DNA from 3 places in the Actinomadura sp. NPDC049753 genome. Region 3 is predicted to be linked to each of the others. Evidence: riboswitches for the same ligand, from Rfam matches in the RefSeq annotation. Region 3 holds a riboswitch; each other region holds the start of a gene.

Evidence for each region. Region 3 has a riboswitch for thiamine pyrophosphate ahead of thiO (glycine oxidase ThiO). Riboswitches for the same ligand answer to the same signal wherever they lie in the genome.
Region 1: another riboswitch for thiamine pyrophosphate. It lies ahead of AB0K37_RS03825 (cytosine permease); the one in region 3 lies ahead of thiO (glycine oxidase ThiO).
Region 2: another riboswitch for thiamine pyrophosphate. It lies ahead of thiC (phosphomethylpyrimidine synthase ThiC); the one in region 3 lies ahead of thiO (glycine oxidase ThiO).

The regions. Positions count from the first base shown of each region.
Region 1 is NZ_JBFARL010000007.1:73,896-80,204, reverse strand. Features, by position in the region: gene AB0K37_RS03855 (heavy metal translocating P-type ATPase) at 1-692, opposite strand, end outside; gene AB0K37_RS03850 (hypothetical protein) at 721-1,686, opposite strand; gene AB0K37_RS03845 (heavy-metal-associated domain-containing protein) at 1,752-1,958, opposite strand; gene AB0K37_RS03840 (DNA-formamidopyrimidine glycosylase family protein) at 2,157-3,020, shown strand; gene AB0K37_RS03835 (SSI family serine proteinase inhibitor) at 3,144-3,449, opposite strand; gene AB0K37_RS03830 (rhodanese-like domain-containing protein) at 3,653-3,988, shown strand; TPP riboswitch at 4,083-4,199, shown strand; gene AB0K37_RS03825 (cytosine permease) at 4,194-5,540, shown strand; gene AB0K37_RS03820 (PAS domain-containing protein) at 5,605-6,309, shown strand, end outside.
Region 2 is NZ_JBFARL010000097.1:5,379-11,687, reverse strand. Features, by position in the region: gene AB0K37_RS23845 (metallophosphoesterase) at 1-484, shown strand, start outside; gene AB0K37_RS23840 (TetR/AcrR family transcriptional regulator) at 492-1,073, opposite strand; gene thiC (phosphomethylpyrimidine synthase ThiC) at 1,283-3,049, opposite strand; TPP riboswitch at 3,045-3,158, opposite strand; gene AB0K37_RS23830 (hypothetical protein) at 3,208-4,212, opposite strand; gene AB0K37_RS23825 (sensor histidine kinase) at 4,402-5,568, shown strand; gene AB0K37_RS23820 (CDP-alcohol phosphatidyltransferase family protein) at 5,704-6,309, shown strand, end outside.
Region 3 is NZ_JBFARL010000215.1:734-7,042, forward strand. Features, by position in the region: gene AB0K37_RS34930 (FAD-dependent oxidoreductase) at 1-1,033, opposite strand, end outside; TPP riboswitch at 1,139-1,252, shown strand; gene thiO (glycine oxidase ThiO) at 1,242-2,369, shown strand; gene thiS (sulfur carrier protein ThiS) at 2,366-2,566, shown strand; gene AB0K37_RS34945 (thiazole synthase) at 2,569-3,345, shown strand; gene AB0K37_RS34950 (DMT family transporter) at 3,481-4,455, shown strand; gene pknB (Stk1 family PASTA domain-containing Ser/Thr kinase) at 4,489-6,309, shown strand, end outside.

The DNA of each region.
Region 1 (6,309 bases), on a different contig from region 3:
GCGGCGCCCGCACGGCGCTTCGAGCGCGTCTCGAAGTACCGCCCGGCAAGGATGAACATGATCACGCCGGAGGCGGCCTCCAGGTAGATGTTCATCGACCCGTCCGAGCGGGTCATGGAGAACTCGAACCCGTGCTTGATGCCCAGCTCACCCGCGGTGCCGAAGAACAGCGCCCACAGCGACCACGCGAACGCGGCCAGCGTGCCGAGCGAGATCAGCGTGTCCATGGTCGCCGTGCCGTGCCGCAGGTTGACCGCCGCGGCCCGGTGGAACGGCCAGCCCGCGTACACCACGACGGGGGCGGCGAGCGTCAGCGACAGCCACTGCCACGCCTCGAACTGGAGCGCCGGGACCATCGCCATCGCGATCACCGGGATCGACAGCACCACCGCGGTGACCAGCCGCTGCCGCAGCGGGCGCAGCTCGTCGGCCGGCTCCGGGGCCGCCTCGTCGGCGGTCTTCGGCGGGGCGGGGAGGGCGGCGGAGTAGCCCGCCTTCTCCACCGTGGCGATCAGCTCGTCGGGCGAGATTCCCGACCCGAACTCGACCCTGGCCTTCTCGGTGGCGTAGTTGACCGTGGCGGTCACGCCGTCCATCTTGTTGAGCTTCCGCTCGATGCGGTTGGCGCACGACGCGCACGTCATACCGCCGATCGCCAGCTCGATACGCCCGGACACAGCGTCCGTGCTCATCGCGTCCTCCTCTGCTTCGATCGGAACGTCAGTGGGTGTGGGGCTGGTCGTCGTGGCCCGGTTCGGGCTCTTCGCCCTTTTCCTGGACGGGGACGTTCCCGGCGTGCACCGTGAACTCGGCCGTGCGGACCTTGCCGTCGTGCTTGAAGTCCAGGTACAGGCGGTACGCGCCGGAGCTGGGCGCCTCGGCGAAGAACGTGATCCCGGGGCCGGGCTCGGTCTCGCCGTCGCCGGGCTCCCCGTCCGGGTGGACGTGGAGGTAGGCCAGGTCGCCCTGCCGCAGCGCGACGAGGTGCCCGTACGCCTCAAGGTACGGCTCCAGGTCGGTGACCGGCCTGCCGTCCTTGCTCACGCTGAGGGTCAGCTCGGTCGACTTTCCGGGAGTGAGGCCCCCGGTGAGCCGCACCTCGTAGCCGTCCACCTTCGCGACCTGCTCGGGTTCGGGCAGCGGCGCGGGCTTCAGGTCGCCGGGGACGAACACGTCCGTGCCGAGCGTGAGCTGCCGCTTCGCGCCGTCCGGCTGGATGTCGGTGAAGAACCGGTACACGCCGGGCTTGGCCAGCGTGATCGGGACGGTCCAGACGCCGCCCCCGGCCTCGGTCGGGTGCAGGTGCTGGAAGCCGGACAGGTCGCGCCGCGCCACGATCAGGTGCAGGCGCTTGCCGTGCAGCGGCTTGAACCCGGTGACGGGCTTGCCGTCCGGCCCGTTGATCGTGAACCGGAAGTCCGTCTTCTCGCCGGCGCTGAGGACGGTCTGCTGCGGGGCCAGCGTGAAGCCGTCCTCCGACACCTGGAGGCCGCCCGGCGCGTGGGACGCCGCGGTCTCGTGGCCTCCGCCGCCGTGCCCGCCGCCGTGCCCGCCTCCGCCGTTCTCATGGGACGCCATCTTCGCCGTTCCTCCGACAGGGCCGACGATCTTGCCGACGCTCGCGGCGCCGCCGAAGACCACCGCCAGGCCCACTGCGTAGGCCCCCAGCCTGGTCGCGCTGTTCATGCCGTTTCACTCCGCTCGGTGTTGCGAGGGACGCACCCCGCCCGCGGGGGCGAGGCGCGGTCCGCTCAGGAGGTCAGCTGGTATCCGGCCTCCTCGACGGCGTCCTTGACCCGGGCGTCGTCGAGGGGGGTCTCGCTCGTGACGGTGACCTTGCCGGTCTGGAGGTCGACGTCCACGCCGGTCACACCGGCGATCTGCTCGACCTCCTCGGTCACCGAGCTCACGCAGTGGCCGCAGGTCATTCCGCTGACGGTGTAGGTGGCGGTGCTCATCGTCTTCTCCCTCGGTCTTTTACCCCTGGGGGGTATCTCGTGGGCCTCATGCTGCCATAACCGGACACCTCTGACAACCCCTGGGGGGTATGGGTGATTCCGAGATCCGGGTCACATCACCCCCAGGGTTTTCCACAGGCGTCCACAGGGCTGTGGACGGACGTTCCGGCGGCGCGGCTCGTCGCGGATACTGAAGCCATGCCTGAGCTACCTGAGGTGGAGGCGCTGGCGGGGTTCCTGCGGGAGCGCGCGGTCGGCCATGCCGTCGCCCGCGTCGATGTTCTCGCCATCTCCGCGCTGAAGACCTACGACCCGCCGGTGACCGCGCTCGGCGGGCTGACCGTCACCGGCGCGGCCCGGCACGGCAAGTTCCTCGACCTCGACGTCGACGGGCTGCACCTCGTCGTCCATCTCGCCCGCGCCGGCTGGCTGCGCTGGCGCGACGAGATCCCGGCCAGGCCCGTCCGGCCCGGAGGCAAGAACCCGCTCGCCCTGCGCGTGCACCTGGACGACGGCTCGGGCTTCGACCTCACCGAGGCCGGCACCAAGAAGGGCCTCGCCGTCTACGTCGTCCGCGACCCCGACGACGTGCCCGGCGTGGCGTCCCTCGGACCCGACCCGCTGGACGAGTCGTTCACCGCCGCGGCCCTCGCCGGGATCGTCAACGGCAAGCGCAGCCAGATCAAGGGGCTGCTGCGCGACCAGAAGGTGATCGCCGGTATCGGCAACGCCTACTCCGACGAGGTGCTGCACGTCGCCAGGATGTCCCCGTTCAAGATCGCGTCTTCGCTGACCGAGGAGGACGTCGCCGTCCTGCACGAGGCGATCGTCACCACGCTGCGGGACGCGGTGGAGCGCTCGCGCGGCCTCGAGGCCCAGGACCTCAAGGGCGAGAAGAAGACGGGCCTGCGGGTGCACGGGCGCGCGGGCGAGAAATGCCCGGTGTGCGGGGACACGGTCCGCGAGGTGTCGTTCGCCGACTCGGCGCTCCAGTACTGCCCCACCTGCCAGACGGGCGGCAAGCCGCTCGCCGACCGCCGCATGTCCCGCCTCCTCAAGTAGCGGGCCGCGGGCGCCGTGAGACGGGCCAGGCCCCGGCGGGTGCCGGGGCCTGGCGACCGGAGTCGGGGACGGAGCCGGAACGGGGATGGCTCGTCCGGACGGATCGAAGGGTTCGGGACGGGGTCAGCGGACCTTCGGGACGTTCCCGAAGACCGGGCCGATCTGGCTCCAGCGGTGCAGCTGGCAGCCGTCATCGCGGGTGAACGTGGTGTCGATCGGCTTGCCCTGCCAGGTGCCCTTGACCGTGGCGATCTCCGGACCGCCGTAGATCTCGGTGCACATCTGGTCCTTGGGGACGGGTGCGAAGGGATCCTTGACCTTGGTGAGCGCCGCGCAGGCGCCGGCCGCCTCGGGATGGTCGCCGCCCGGCGGGGCGCAGGTCAGCCTCCAGGTCTTGGCGGGCGCCTCCTTGGAGGCCTTCACCCGCACGGTGAGCGTGTCCGCCGGTGAGCCGGACGGCTGCACGGACGTCGTGCCCGAAGGCGCTCCGGCGGAGTTTCCGTTTGCCTGTTCGTCGCCGCAGGCGGCCGTGGACAGGAGCAAGGCCAGCCCGGGCGCTGCGAAAAGGAGCGTCCGATACCGCATGCGTGATTCGACGCAGGGGGGCTTCGCGCGGTTCCATGGGGGGTGTGATGAATTTCGGGGAAGACGTGCCGGCCGTGGTCGCCGCGGATGTTCCGCAGGACGGCTACCTGCTGGACGTCCGGGAGCAGGACGAGTGGGACGCGGGCCACGCGCCCGCGGCGGTCCACATCCCCATGCGCCATCTCGGCGACCGCGCCGGCGAGATCCCCCGTGACCGGGAGGTCTACGTGATCTGCCGGTCCGGGGCGCGGTCCGCGCAGGTCACGTCCGCGCTGAACCAGGCGGGGTGGCTGGCGAGGAACGTCGGCGACGGCATGCACGGGTGGGCCGAGGCGGGCCGGCCGATGGAGGGCGCGGGGGACGGTCCGCCGTACGTCGCTTGATATGAATGATTCCGCGGTGATCTGAAGGATTTCGCGTGATCTGACCCGGATGCCCTCTTCTGAGGCGTGACGGGCGGTTGTACGATCGGGCCTGACCGATAACCGCGGGAGCTCGGGCCACAGCCGGGCTGAGAGGGCGGCCTCCAGGGCGTCGCCGACCGCATGAACCTGTCCGGGTAATGCCGGCGTAGGGAGTGTGTGTCCCGTGACGTCCGACGTCGAAAAGCGCCCTCAGGACGAGCGCGCCCCCGACGAGGTCCCCTTCACCCTCGACGAACCGGCCCCCAAGGTCCTCGGATTCTGGGACCAGAGCGCCTTCTGGGGGAACCTCGGCGTCAGCCTCCTGGCCTTCTCCGGCGCCTACACCGTCCTCGCGCCGGACGCCGACGGCCGGCCGACGATCTCGATCATGGCGGGCATCGTCGCGATGGCCGTCGGGACGGCCCTCGGCGGGCTGATGCTCGGCCTGGCCGCCGTGCCCGGCGCGCGGACCGGCCAGCCCGCGATGGTGCTGCTGCGCGGCCTGTTCGGCGCGAAGCTGTCGTACGCGCCGACCGTCCTCAACATCGCCCAGCTCGTCGGGTGGGGGACGTTCGAGCTGATCGTCATCGCCGACGCCGCCCGCGAGCTGTGGGACGGCGTTCCGCGCTGGGGCTACGTGGTCGCCGCGGGCGCGATCACGACCGTGCTGACCGTCTGGCCGCTCGGCTCGGTGCGGTTGCTGCGCCGTTATGTGACCGTCGCGGTGGCGATCGCGCTCGTGTACTTCTACGTCCAGCTCGTCCGGGAGCCGCTGCCCGACCTGACGCAGGGCTCGTGGGGCGGGTTCTGGCTCGGCGCGGACGCCGCGCTGGCCGTGTCGATCTCCTGGGTCCCGGTCGCCGCCGACTACACCCGGCACGCGCGCACCGAGCGCGGGGCCTTCGGCGCCGCGGCCGTCGGCTACTCCGTCACGCAGATCGTCGCCTACGTCCTCGGGCTGCTCGCGCTGGCGCTGGTCGCGGGCGACTCGGGCAGGATCTTCGACCCGTTCCTGGGCGTCTCGCTGGGCGTGCTGTTCTTCGCCGTGTTCGTGCTGCGGGAGGCCGACCAGTCGTTCGCCGACACCTACTCCACGGCGGTGTCGATCCAGAACCTGTTCCCCCGGGCCGACCGCCGGGTGCTGAGCGTCGCACTCGGCGCCGGCATCACCGTGCTCGCGCTGGTCCTGGACATCGGCGACTACGCGGGCTTCCTGTCGCTGATCGGATCGGTGTTCGTGCCGATGCTCGGCGTCCTCGCCGCCGACTTCTTCCTCGGCCGCCGCCGGGCGGGCGGCTGGGACGTCTCGCGGACCGCGCCGTCCCGCTGGGGCATGATCGCGGCATGGGCGATCGGGTTCGTCGTCTACCAGCTCGTCAACCCGGGCACGGTCGCCCGCTGGACCGCGTTCTGGTCGGACGTGCGGGACGCGCTCCACTTCACGCCGCAGACGTGGATGAGCGCCTCGCTGCTGTCGTTCCTGGTGGCGGGGGTCGCGGCCCTGCTCATCGGTAGGCTTACCAGACGGTAAGGTTTGGGTCGAAAGCAAGTTTCGGCGCAAGTTGCCCGGCGCCATGCCGGAGTGCGGTGGCACGATGACAGACGTGTATCAGCACGTGCACGATCCGATCGCGCGGGCCGTCATCGAGAGCGCCGCCGACGCGATCGTAGCCGTGGACCAGCGGCACCGGGTCACCGTGTGGAATCCGGCGGCCGAGCGCATGTTCGGCTGGAGCGCCGAGGAGATGCTCGGCCGGGTCCCGCCGATCGTCCCCGACGAGCTGAAGGCCGAGCACAACGCCGTCCAGGAGCGGCTCCTCACCCGGCGCGGCGGCGAGGGCGAGAGCGACGGCGGGCAGATCTCGATCGCCACCCGCCGCTTCCACCGCGAGGGCCGGCTCATCGACGTGCGCATCGACACGAGCCTGCTGAAGGATCCGAGCGGCACGCTGCTCGGCTGGGTCGGGGTGTACCACCCGGTCGAGGACGACGAGATCGTCCAGAACCGCATGACCGAGCGGGCCCGGCTGGTCCGGCGGCTGAACGACATCGTCGCCGACCTCGGCGCCGAGCTCGACCTGGCCGTCGTGCTCGACCGGATCACCGCCGCGCTCATCGAGCTGACCGGCGCCGACGCCGGCGGATTCGTCAAGATCGAGGGCGAGCGGCTGCGGCTCGTCAGCATGTCGGGGCTGCCGGAGCGGATGCGCGGCCGGTGCGCCGAGCTGAGGCCGAGCCTGGTCGGGGAGCTGCTGCGGTCGGGCAAGACCGTCAAGCTCGCGACGGGCGAGCGGCGCCTC
Region 2 (6,309 bases), on a different contig from region 3:
GCTGTTCATCCTGTACGACTACACGTTCCGCCCCGACGGGACGTCCAGCAAGGAGGAGGCCCTCAAAGCCGCGCACGAGGCCGGTGTCGTGTGCACCGACGAGGTCTACCTGCACCCCGACCCGTATCCCGGGCGGGACGCCTGGTGCGACGCCAGGATCGCCTACACCGAGCAGCGCCTGTCCGCCCTGGAGCCGGGGACGCGGACCGTGCTCGTCAATCACTGGCCGCTCGTCCGCGAACCCACCCGCGTCCTCTGGTACCCCGAGTTCGCCCAGTGGTGCGGCACCGAGCGCACCGCCGACTGGCACAGCCGGTTCGGCGCGGTGTCCGTCGTCTACGGGCACCTGCACATCCCCCGGACGATCTGGACCGGCGGGGTCCCGCACATCGAGGTGTCGGTCGGCTACCCGCGCGAGTGGCGCCGGCGGGCCGATGCGCCGCGGGGCCCCCGCCGAGTCCTGCCCGTCCCCGAGACGGACTGACCGGCTTCTAGCGGGCCGCGCCGGGCGCCACGCCGCCGGCGGCGAGCGACAGCAGCCGGGCCGCGGCGTCCGGGTCCCGCTCGGCGACCGTCGCGATCGCGCCCGCGAGCCTCAGCACGTCGCCGAACGCCGCGCCGGCGGGCGCGTCCCCGCCGCGCTGCGCGCGGACGAGCAGCGCCTCGCCCGCCTCCGACATCGCCGCGCGGGAGCCGGTCGGGTCGAGCCGGGGGTCGCGCAGCGACACCATCGCCGAGGCCGCCATGCCCGGGAACGCGGTGATCTCCGAGACGAACGTCCGCAGCCAGGCCAGCAGGGCCTCGCCGGGGGACGGGGAGTCCAGCAGATCGCGGGCGGCCGAGGCCAGCCCGGCGTAGACGTCGGCGAGCAGCGCCTCCAGGAGGTCCTGCCGGGTGGGGAAGTGGCGGTAGAGCGTGCCGATGCCGACGCCCGCGAGCCGCGCGACGCCTTCGAGCGAGGCGCCCGCCCCCTGGCGCTGGAAGGTCTCCCGCGCCGCGGCGAGCAGCCGCGCGCGGTTGCGGCGAACGTCGGCCCGAACCGGGCGCGCCTTCGGCGTGTCGTCGCTGGTCACCTGGGTCGTCGATCCTTCCCGGGGATGGAACGGGCCTGCGGCGATCGGGAGGATCCGCGGCTTTGGAACGGTCCCTCAATCCTATCCGCGCCGGTGCCCCGACCTGCGCCGAGATGGCCCGAACGCGGCCGGGCCCGCCGCGCACGGGTGCACGACGGGCCCGGCCGCGATCCCGACGCCTCGCTCGGCGTCCCCGCGTCCGGCTCGGGTCAGGCGTCGGCGGGCGAGACGGGGAGGTTCAGGCGCCCGCCGCCCGCCCTGAACTCCTCGGCCTTCTCCCGCATCCCGGCGGCGAGGGCCTCCGCGTCGGCGAGGCCGCGCTCGGCCGCGAACCGCCGCACGTCCCGCGTGATCTTCATGGAGCAGAAGTGCGGCCCGCACATCGAGCAGAAGTGCGCGGTCTTGGCCGGCGCGGCCGGGAGCGTCGCGTCATGGAAGGCGCGCGCGGTGCCGGGGTCCAGGGACAGGTTGAACTGGTCCTCCCAGCGGAAGTCGAACCGCGCCTCCGACAGCGCGTCGTCCCACGCCTGCGCGCCCGGATGGCCCTTGGCGAGGTCGGCGGCGTGCGCGGCGATCTTGTATGCGATCACGCCGGCCTTGACGTCCTCGCGGTCCGGCAGCCCGAGATGCTCCTTCGGCGTGACGTAGCAGAGCATCGCGGTGCCGTGCCAGCCGATCATCGCGGCGCCGATCGCCGAGGTGATGTGGTCGTAGCCGGGCGCGATGTCGGTGGTCAGCGGGCCGAGGGTGTAGAACGGCGCGCCGTCGCACCACTCCTGCTGGAGGTCGACGTTCTCCTTGATCTTGTGCATCGGGACGTGGCCGGGGCCCTCGTTCATCACCTGGTTGCCGAACCGCGCCGCGATCCGCGTCAGCTCGCCCTGGGTGCGCAGCTCGGCGAACTGGGCCTCGTCGTTGGCGTCCGCGATGGAGCCCGGACGCAGCCCGTCCCCCAGCGACCACGTCACGTCGTAGGCGGCGAAGATCTCGCAGAGCTCCTCGAAGCGGGTGTAGAGGAAGTTCTCCTCGTGGTGCGCCAGGCACCAGGCCGCCATGATCGATCCGCCCCGCGACACGATCCCCGTCTTGCGCCGCGCCGTCAGCGGCACGTAGGACAGCAGCACCCCGGCGTGGACGGTCATGTAGTCCACGCCCTGCTCCGCCTGCTCGATCACGGTGTCGCGGAAGATCTCGTAGGTGAGCTCCGCCGGGTCGCCGCCGACCTTCTCCACCGCCTGGTACAGCGGGACGGTCCCGACCGGCACGGGCGAGTTGCGCAGGATCCACTCGCGCGTGGTGTGGATGTCGCGGCCCGTCGACAGGTCCATGATCGTGTCGGCGCCCCAGCGGGTCGCCCACGTCATCTTCTCGACCTCGTCCTCGATCGAGGACGCGACGGCCGAGTTGCCGATGTTGGCGTTGACCTTGACCAGGAAGTCCCGCCCGATGACCATCGGCTCGATCTCGGGATGGTTGACGTTGGCGGGCAGCACCGCGCGCCCGGCCGCCAGCGCGTCCCGGACGACCTCCGGCGCCACGCCCTCGCGCAGCGCGGCGAACTCCATCTCCGGCGTGATCTCCCCGCGCCGCGCGTAGGCGCGCTGCGTCACCGCGCCGCCGGTGGCGCGCCGCGGCCGCCGCGGCAGGGCGCCCTCGCCGTCGGCCTGGGGAAGTCGGCCGCCCGCGCCCAGGGGGACGCCGGACGGCGACGACCGGCGCCCGTCGTCCTCGGGGCGCGCGGCCCGCCCCTCGTAGGGGGCGGTGTCGCCGCGCTCGGCGATCCAGGCCTCCCGCAGCGGCGGCAGCCCCCGGCGCACGTCGGTCTGGTGCTCGGGATCGGTGTACGGCCCGGACGTGTCGTACAGGACGACGACGTCGCCGTTGGTCAGCGGCACCTCCCGCATCGGGACCCGGATCTCCGGGCGCGAGCCCTGGAGGTAGGTCTTGCGGGCAGCTGGAACCACAGGTTCGGTCATGACGACTCGATCTCTCCCTACGCCGGCATTACCCGGTCAGGTTCATGCGGTCAGCGGCCGTCCCAGCCGCTATCTCAGCCCGGTTCGCCGGGCCCCCGCGATCTGTCGCCACGACGTTAACCCGGACGGCCCCGGTTGCCGCAACCGCCGCCCATGGGCTAGAACGCGCCCGCGCGGAGGTCCCGCGCGGGGATCGCGACGGGCAGGGCCAGGGCCAGGCTGCGGAGGGGGTCCGGGGCGGACGGCGACCGCTCCAGCTCGACTCCGGCCTCGGCGCCGCCGCCGATGCGCAGCGTGGCCGAGCGGCGGCCGTCGACGCCGGTGACGACCAGGCCGTCCCCGGTCGCGCGGGTGGTGCCGAGGAGCGTCCCGCGAGCGGTGTGGAAGGACGGCTCCCGCAGGCCGCGCACGAATCCGAGAGGGCGGCCGTCCGCGTCGAGGACGCGCACGCGGTCGCGGCCCGGCAGCCGGGACGGGCCCCGGACCACCAGCAGCGCGGCGGTGTGGGGGTCGCGCAGCACGGTGGTCCGCCTGCCGCGCCCCCGGCAGGCCACGGCGAGGACCGCGCCTCCGCGCCGGTCGCGGTACCGGCCCGCGCCGTCCACGACGATGTGGCGGGCCCCGGCCAGGGCGCCGGCCGCCGGCGGGGGAACCTCCCGGCCCTCGTCGTCGACGACCCGCCAGGCGGCGCCCAGGCGGTCCGCGGTCGCGGTCCGGACGGCCGGGAGCCATCCGGACGGGAGCGACCCGCCCCTGAGCAGGGTCACCGCGTTCCCGTCGACCTCGGCGACGGCCTCGACGCCGGGCGCCCGCTCCGGGTCGAGCCAGAGCGTCCACACCGGGTCGTCGACGGGCCACCTGATCCCGACCGCCTCCACGGCTCCGGCCGGGACGGCCGCCTCCCGCCCGCCGCGGCGGAGGGTCACGCCCTGCTCGCCGATGGTCACGATGAGGCGGGTCCAGTGGAGCCGGACGGCCCAGATGAGGGCGGCCAGGGCGGCGAGAAGGCAGCCGCCGCCGCAGATCAGCAGGATCCGGCGGGCACTGTCCGCGTCGGGCGGCCCGGCGCCGGAGCGGGCCGCGAGCACGAGGGCCGCGCCGGCCGCCGGCGCGGCGGCCAGGACGCGGAGCGGCCATCGGTAGGCCCGCGCGCCGAGGGTCATCCGGAGCCCGGACGCGGGGGCGGGAGGCGGGGGGACAGCAGGCGGGGGGACGGACAACTGTCGGCCCTTCGTGACGGGGTCTGCAGAACTATAGGGCGGGCCTCCGGCCGCGCAGGGGCCGCCGAAAGGATCATTCCTGCGGGCGCGGGCCGCCGCGCGAAGATCGCGTGAGTGGGGGAGAATGGGCGCGTGCTGACGGTGCCCCGGGTCGAGGTGACGGTGAAGGACGCCCTGGCGGCGTCGGCGCTGGCGGGAGCGGCGGCCGCCGCCGCGGTGCTGTGGCCCGGCGTGCGGGGGCTGGACGCGCCGGGCGCGGCGCTGCTGGTGGCCGCGCACGTCCCCCTCGCGGTGATCCGGCGGTGGCCGACCCCCGGCCTGCTGGCACTGGTGGTCCTGGTGCTGCCCTACCACCTGGCGCAGTACCAGCACCACGCGCTGGTGCCCGCCGAGGTGGTCGCGCTGTTCGCCTACGCGGTGCTCGGGCGCCGGGTGCGCATCGTCCTCGGCGTCGTCGGGTTCCTGCTCGCCGTCTGCGTGGTCGGCGCGGCGATGCGGGCGGGCGGCGGATCCCTGCGCGAGCAGATCGCCGTCATCGAGGCCGTGGTGTCGGTCGTCATCGCCGTCCAGGTGTGGCGGGTGCACCGGGCGCGGCTCGCGACGATCACCGAGCGGGCCGAGCGGGCCGAGCGCACCCGGGAGGAGGAGGCGCGCCGGCGGGTCGCCGAGGAGCGCCTGCGGATCGCCCGCGACCTGCACGACCTGCTCGCGCACAGCATCACCCTGATCGGCGTGCGGGCGGGCGCCGCGGCCCACCTGGTGCGCGGGGACCGGCCGCTCGACCGGGAGGAGCTGGCCGACGCGCTCGCCTCCATCGCCTCGACGTGCCGGGACGCGCGGATCGAACTGCGCGGCACGCTCCAGGTCCTGCGCGGCACCGACGTCGGCGCCCCCGAGACGCTGCCGGGCCTCCACGCCCTCGCCGGCCTGGTCGACGCGGCGCGCGGCGGCGGGATCGACGTCGACCTGCGGGACGGGGACGTCGGGACGCCGCCCCCCGAGACGGGGGTCGCGGCGTACCGGATCGTCCAGGAGGCCCTGACCAACGTTGTCAAGCACGCCGCCGCGAGGCGCGCGACGGTGAGCCTGGAGCGCGACGGCGGGAGCCTCGTCGTCCGGGTCGCCGACAACGGGCGGGGGCCCTCCGGCGGCCCGCCCGAGGGGTTCGGGATCCTCGGAATGATCGAGCGGGCGCGCAGCGTGGGCGGGACGCTGGACGCGGGGCCGGGGGAGTCCGGAGGGTTCGTCGTCACCGCCGTCCTCCCGCTGGAGAACGCCGTCGAGCCCCACCGGGCGTGACGCGCGCCCCCGGGATGCTCCGGCGGCACCCGTTCGCCGGAACCCTCCCGACTTCCGACGCCGACACCGCCGAGGGGCTTTCCACCCCTTACGGATAGGGTCAGGATCAAGGGGACCAGGGGAGGCGACACGTCGGTGAGCACTTTGCAGGAGGCCCCACAGGACCGGATCTTCACGGTGCCCAACATCCTGAGCCTCGCCCGGCTCCTGGGCGTCCCGCTGTTCCTGTGGCTCGTCCTGATCGAGGCGGACTGGTGGGCGCTCGGCCTGCTGGTGTTCGCGGGCCTGTCGGACTGGCTGGACGGGAAGCTGGCGCGGGCGTTCAACCAGACGAGCAAGCTCGGCATGGTCCTCGACCCGGCCGCCGACCGCCTCTACATCCTGGCCACGCTCGTCGGGCTCACCATCCGCGACATCATCCCGCTGTGGCTGGTGCTCGCGCTCGTCGCCCGCGAGGTGTCGATCCTGCCGATCGCGCCGATCGTGCGGCGGCTCGGGTACGGCGGCACGCTGCCCGTGCACTTCATCGGCAAGGCGGCGACGATGTGCCTGCTGTACTCCTTCCCGCTGCTGCTGCTCGGCGACCACGGCGGCGCCGCGGGCACCGCGGCGCGGGTCGTCGGATGGGCCTTCGCCGTCTGGGGGACGGCCCTGTACTGGTGGGCGGCCGTCCTCTACTGGGTGCAGACGCGGCAGCTGGTGCTGGCCGGCCGCGGCGCCCCGCCCCCGGCCTCCGGGCCG
Region 3 (6,309 bases):
CCCTGCGCACGAGCCGTTCGGACGCGGAGTGGTCGCCCGCGTACTGGACCATGCGCCCGAACTGCTCCGACCAGAAGTACGGGGCGGCGTCGTACACGGCGTCCTGCCCGAGGAGGGCCGCGGCGGCGACCTCCGGGGCGTTCAGCGCGGTGTCCCAGTGCTCGACGAGGAGCCTGCGCCCGTAGCGGTGCGACCACCAGGCGGCGCAGTCGCCGACCGCCACGACGTCCGGGCGCAGCGCGCCCGGGGCCTCCTCTCCCATGTAGGTCCGGAACGAGCCGTCGGTGACGACACCGCGCTCCAGCAGCAGCCCGGAGCCCTCCAGCCACGACAGGACGGGCCGGACCCCGACGCCGACGACCACCTCGTCGGCGTCGACGCGGCCTCCCCCGGCGAGGACGAGGCCGCCGTCGCGCACCTCCGCGACCTTGACCCCGGTCCGCAGCTCGACGCCGGCCTCCGCGTACCAGGGGGCGGTGAGCGCGCCGACCTCGGGCCCGATCGCGCCCGCCAGCGGGGTGTCGGCCGCCTCCACGACGGTGACCGCGCAGCCCCGGCGGGCCGCGGCGGTGGCGACCTCGGCGCCGATCCAGCCCGCGCCGACGATCACGATGCGGGCGCCCGCGGTGAGCCGGGCGCGCAGGTCGCGGGCCTCGTCGATGGTGCGCAGCACGTGCTGCCGCCCCTCCCCGGGCAGCGTGATCGGGGCGGCGCCGGTCGCGATCACGAGCCCGTCGAAGGGCAGGTCGCCCGCCGTGGACGCCACCGTGCCGCCGCGTCCGGGCCCGTCCAGCCGCAGGCCGGTGGCGCGCTCGCCGAGCAGCAGCTCGCAGCGCAGCGCGTCCCAGTCGGCGTCGACGGTCGTGTCGTCGGACTCGCCCGCGAGGACGGCCTTCGACAGCGGCGGCCGGTCGTAGGGCCGGTGCCGCTCCGCCGACACGAGGGTCAGCGCGCCCTCGTACCCCTTGCTCCGCAGGGCCTCGACGGCGCGCACGCCGGCCAGCCCGCCACCCACGACGATGACCCTCTCCATGAAGGTCACCCTAACGGGCGGCGATCCGCGGATGGACAGGTGTCCAGGCAGTCGCCCGGTTCGCCGAGGTCGTAAGGTGGGGGCAGCGGAACGGCACAGCAGAACAGCACAGAGCGCGGGAGTCCGGTGCGACCGGGCTGAGAGGGCGGCTGAACGGGCCGCCGACCGCCACGACCTGATCCGGATCATGCCGGCGAAGGGAGCGCGCATGCAGATCGTCATCATCGGCGCCGGGGTGATCGGCCTGGCCACCGCCTGGCGGACCGCCGCCGGCGGCGCCGCCGTCACCCTGGTCGACCCCGCGCCCGCCTCCGGGGCCTCCGCCGTGGCGGCGGGCATGCTCACCCCGGTCAGCGAGCTGACCTACGGCGAGGAGCCGCTGCTGCGGCTCGGCCTCGCCTCCCGCGACCGGTACGGCGCGTTCGTCGCCGAACTGGAGGAGCTGACCGGCCTCGACACCGGGTACCGCACCGACGGGATCATCGAGGTCGCGTTCGACTCCGACGACCTGCGGCACCTGGACGACCTGCGCCGGTTCCAGGAGAGCCTGGGCATCCCCGCCGAGGCGCTCACCGGCCGCGAGTGCCGGCGGCTGGAGCCGATGCTCGCGCCCGGCGTGCGCGGCGGCCTGCTCGCCCCCGAGGACGGCTCGGTCGACCCCCGCAGGCTCGCCCCTGCGCTGCTGGCGGCGTGCGACCGGCTGGGGGTCCGGCTTGTCCGGCGGCGGGCGGAGCGGGTCGTCGTCGAGAACGACGCCGCCGCCGGCGTGGGCCTGGACGACGGCACGGTGATCCCCGCGGACCGGGTGCTGCTGGCCGCCGGGCCGTGGTCGGGCGACCTCGGCGGCCTGCCTCCCGGGACCGTTCCACCCGTCCGCCCGGTCAAGGGCCAGGTGATCCGGCTGCGCACCCGCGCGCCGTTCCTGCGGCGGTCGACCCGCGGCCTCGTCCGGGGATCGTCGGTCTACCTGGTGCCACGTGCCGACGGAGAGATCGTGGTCGGCGCCACCCAGGAGGAGCTGGGCTTCGACACGCGGGTCACCGCCGGCGGGCTGTGGGAGCTGCTGCGCGACGCCCGCGAGCTGCTCCCCGGCATCACCGAGCTGGAGTTCGCCGAGGTAACCGCCGGGCTGCGGCCCGGCTCCCCCGACAACGCGCCCGTGATGGGCCCGACCGCGCTGCCCGGTCTGCTGGTGGGCACCGGGCACTTCCGCAACGGCATCCTGCTCACGCCCGTGAGCGCCGACATCCTGTCCGCGATGCTGCTGGACGGGCCCGTCCCCGAGGTCGCCGGGCCGTTCGCCCCCGACCGCTTCTCCCCCGAGGTGAGCGCATGAAGGTGATCGTCAACGGTGAGCCGCGCGAGCTGCCCGACGGCGCGAGCGTGGCCGAGGTCGTCGCGTCCGTCACCGCGGCCGCGACGGGCGTGGCCGCGGCGCTGAACGACGAGGTCGTCCGGCGCGCGGAGTGGGCGGCCACGCCCCTGCGGGACGCCGACCGCATCGAGGTGCTGACCGCGGTCCAGGGAGGATGAGGATGAACGACACCGACGGACTGGTCATCGCGGGCGAGGAGCTGGGCTCGCGGCTGATCATGGGAACGGGCGGGGCCCCGAGCATGGCGGTGCTGCGCGAGGCGCTGACCGCGTCCGGGACGGAGCTCACCACGGTCGCGATGCGCAGGGTGGACCCGTCCGCGCGCGGCTCGGTGCTGGACGTGCTGACCGAGTGCGGCATCCGGGTGCTGCCGAACACCGCCGGCTGCTTCACCGCGGGCGAGGCCGTCCTGACCGCCAAGCTCGCCCGGGAGGCGCTCGGGACGAACTGGGTCAAGCTGGAGGTGATCGCCGACGAGCGCACGCTGCTGCCCGACCCGATCGAACTGGTCGAGGCCGCCGAGCAGCTCGTCGACGACGGCTTCGTCGTCCTGCCCTACACCAGCGACGACCCGGTCCTGGCGCACCGGCTGGAGCAGATCGGCTGCGCGGCCGTGATGCCGCTCGGCTCGCCGATCGGGTCGGGGCTCGGCATCCGCAACCCGCACAACATCGAGCTGATCGTGGAGCGCGCGACCGTCCCGGTGATCCTCGACGCGGGGCTCGGCACGGCGTCGGACGCGGCCCTCGCCATGGAGCTCGGCTGCGACGCCGTGCTCCTCGCGACGGCCGTCACCCGCGCGCAGTCGCCGGCGCGGATGGCCGCCGCGATGCGGCACGCGGTCGAGGGCGGGCGGCTCGCGCGGCTCGCGGGGCGCATCCCCAAGCGCCGCTACGCCCAGGCGTCCTCCCCGTTCGACGGGCTCGCGACTTCGTAGCGACACTAAAGCCATACATGTAGAAATATTCGCTGGACCTGAACAGTCTCGCGCCACCACACTGGACACACCGGGGCGCAACCGCACACATCGCTTCGGTGTCGATGGAAGCGTCCCCTCCATAAGGTGCGTGACATGCAGCAAAACAGCGGTGCGCGCGCGAACAAGCTCGCGGTGGCGGCGGCGACGGTCACGGTGGTCTTCTGGGCCTCGGCCTTCGTCGCCATCCGAAGCGCGGGCGACGAGTACAGCCCCGGCGCCCTCGCCCTCGGCCGCCTCCTGTCCGGGACGGTCGTGCTGGGGGCGATCTGGCTCGTCCGGCGCGAGGGCCTGCCTCCCAAGGCCGCCTGGCCCGGCATCGCCACCGCCGGCCTTCTGTGGTTCGGCGCCTACATGGTCGTCCTGAACTGGGGCGAGCAGCTGGTGGACGCGGGCACCGCCGCCCTCGTCGTCAACATCGGGCCGATCCTCATCGCGCTCCTCGGCGGCTGGCTGCTGAAGGAGGGGCTGTCGCCCCGGCTGCTGCTCGGCATGGCCGTGTCGTTCACCGGCGCCGCCGTCGTCGGGCTGTCGATGTCCGGCGACGGCCGCGCGTCCGTCGGCGGGGTGCTGCTCTGCCTGGCCGCCGCCGTCACCTACGCGGCGGGCGTCGTCGCCCAGAAGCCCGCGCTCCGGCACGCGTCGGCGCTGCAGTTCACCACGTTCGCCTGCGCGATCGGCACGGTCGCCTGCCTGCCGTTCTCCGGGCAGCTCGTCTCGCAGGCCGCGCACGCCCCCGCGGGCGCCACCCTCAACATGGTCTACCTGGGCGTTTTCCCGACCGCGGTCGCCTTCACGACCTGGGGATACGCCCTCGCCCGCACGACCGCCGGGAAGATGGGCGCCACCACCTACGCCGCGCCCGCCCTCGTGGTGGGGATGTCGTGGCTGTTCCTCGACGAGGTCCCCGGCCCGGTCACCCTCGCCGGCGGGCTGCTGTGCCTCGCCGGCGTGGCCGTCTCCCGCAGCACGCGGTCGCTGCGCCGCCGCGTCCCGCCCGTCACTCCCGAACCGGGCGCCCCGGAGGAGTCACCCTCCGGGCTCATCGATGCTCATACTCGCGACGGATGAGAACCACGCGGAATCGCCCGTAAACTCGCACCGATGGACGCGACGGTTGCTGACCCACTCGTCGGGCGGGTGCTCGACGGGCGGTACCGCATTGAGTCCCGCATCGCGCGCGGCGGCATGGCCACGGTCTACCTCGCGCGCGACCTCAGGCTCGACCGCGTCATCGCGATCAAGGTGATGCACGCCGGACTCGCCTCGGACGAGGACTTCGTCGCCCGCTTCATCGGCGAGGCCAAGGCCGCCGCGGCGCTGTCCCACCCGAACGTCGTCGCCGTCTACGACCAGCGCACCGACGGCGAGCACGCCTTCCTGGTGATGGAGTACGTCGCCGGCCGCACCCTGCGCGACGCGCTGAACTCGCTCGGCCGGCTCGGCCCCCGCGCCGCTCTGGAGATCATGCAGCCGGTGCTGGCGGCGCTAGGCGCCGCGCACCGGGCCGGGCTCGTGCACCGCGACGTCAAGCCCGAGAACGTGCTGATCACCGAGGACGGCCAGGTCAAGGTCGCCGACTTCGGCCTCGCGCGGGCCGAGACCGCCAGCAAGATGACCAAGACCGGCATGATCATCGGGACGGTCGGCTACCTGGCGCCCGAGCAGGTGCTGTCCGGCAACGCCGACTTCCGCTCCGACGTCTACGCCGCCGGGATCATGCTGTTCGAGCTGATCACCGGCCGGCTCCCCCACCAGGGCGACACGCCCCTCGCCGTCGCCTACAAGCACGTGAACGAGACGGTGCCGCCGCCCTCCAGCGTCGTCCCCGGCATCCCCCCGCGGGTGGACGCCCTCGTCACCGACGCCACGAGCCACGACCCGGCGCGCCGCCCGCAGGACGCGAACCAGTACCTGGCCGAGGTCGCCGAGGTGTTCGGCGGCCTCCCCCGCGACTTCGACCGCCGCGTCGAGGAGGCGTCCCGCAACGCGACGAGCGTCCTGGAGACGCCGCCCGACCACGGCCGCACCGCCGTCATGGACGCCGAGACCCTGGCCCCCCAGCACGGCGTCCGCCCCACGAGGACCGACCGCGCCCTCGGCGCGCTGACCGGCCGCTACGTCATGATCGCCATCGGCCTGGTCGCGGCGGTCGTCCTCGGCTGGGCCGTGTGGTACCAGACGTCCGGCCAGTACGAGCACGTCCCTTCCTCGATCATCGGGATGAAGGTCGCCGAGGCCCGCGACCAGCTGGAGTCCGACGGCATGGACGTGCGCACCGCCAAGGCGGTCTACAGCGACCGCGTCCACAAGGGCGGCGTCGCCAAGTCCGACCCGCCCGCCGGCGCCCGCGTCGCCAAGGGCCAGACGGTCACCCTCACCCCGTCCCGGGGCATCACGCCCCGCGAGGTGCCCGACGTCGGAGGCAAGTCCCTCGCCGACGCCAAGAAGACCCTGGAGGACAAGGGCTTCACCGTAGGCCGGACGAGCAGCAGCCCCTCGCAGACCGTCTCCAAGGGCGACGTCATCAGCACCGACCCGGACGCCGGCGAGAAGCAGTCCCCCGACGTGCCCGTCTCCATCGTCGTCTCCACGGGCATGTCGATGCCCGGCCTCCTCGGCCAGAACGGCGACGCCGCCGCCAACCAGCTGCGCTCCATGGGCCTGGACGTCACCGTCCAGAAGAAGCAGGTGAACGGCAAGGACCCCAACACGGTGATCAGCCAGGACCCGTCCGAGGGCACCGGCGTCTCCCGCGGCGACAAGGTCACCATCGTCGTCAACAAGCGCGACTGCATCGTCGACGCGGGCCCGTTCCAGTTCGGCTGCGACGACGGCGACGGCAACCAGAACGTCCCCGTCCCGGACCTGACCGGCCGCCGGGTCAACGAGGCCAAGAAGGCGCTGGAGGACTCCGGCTTCGAG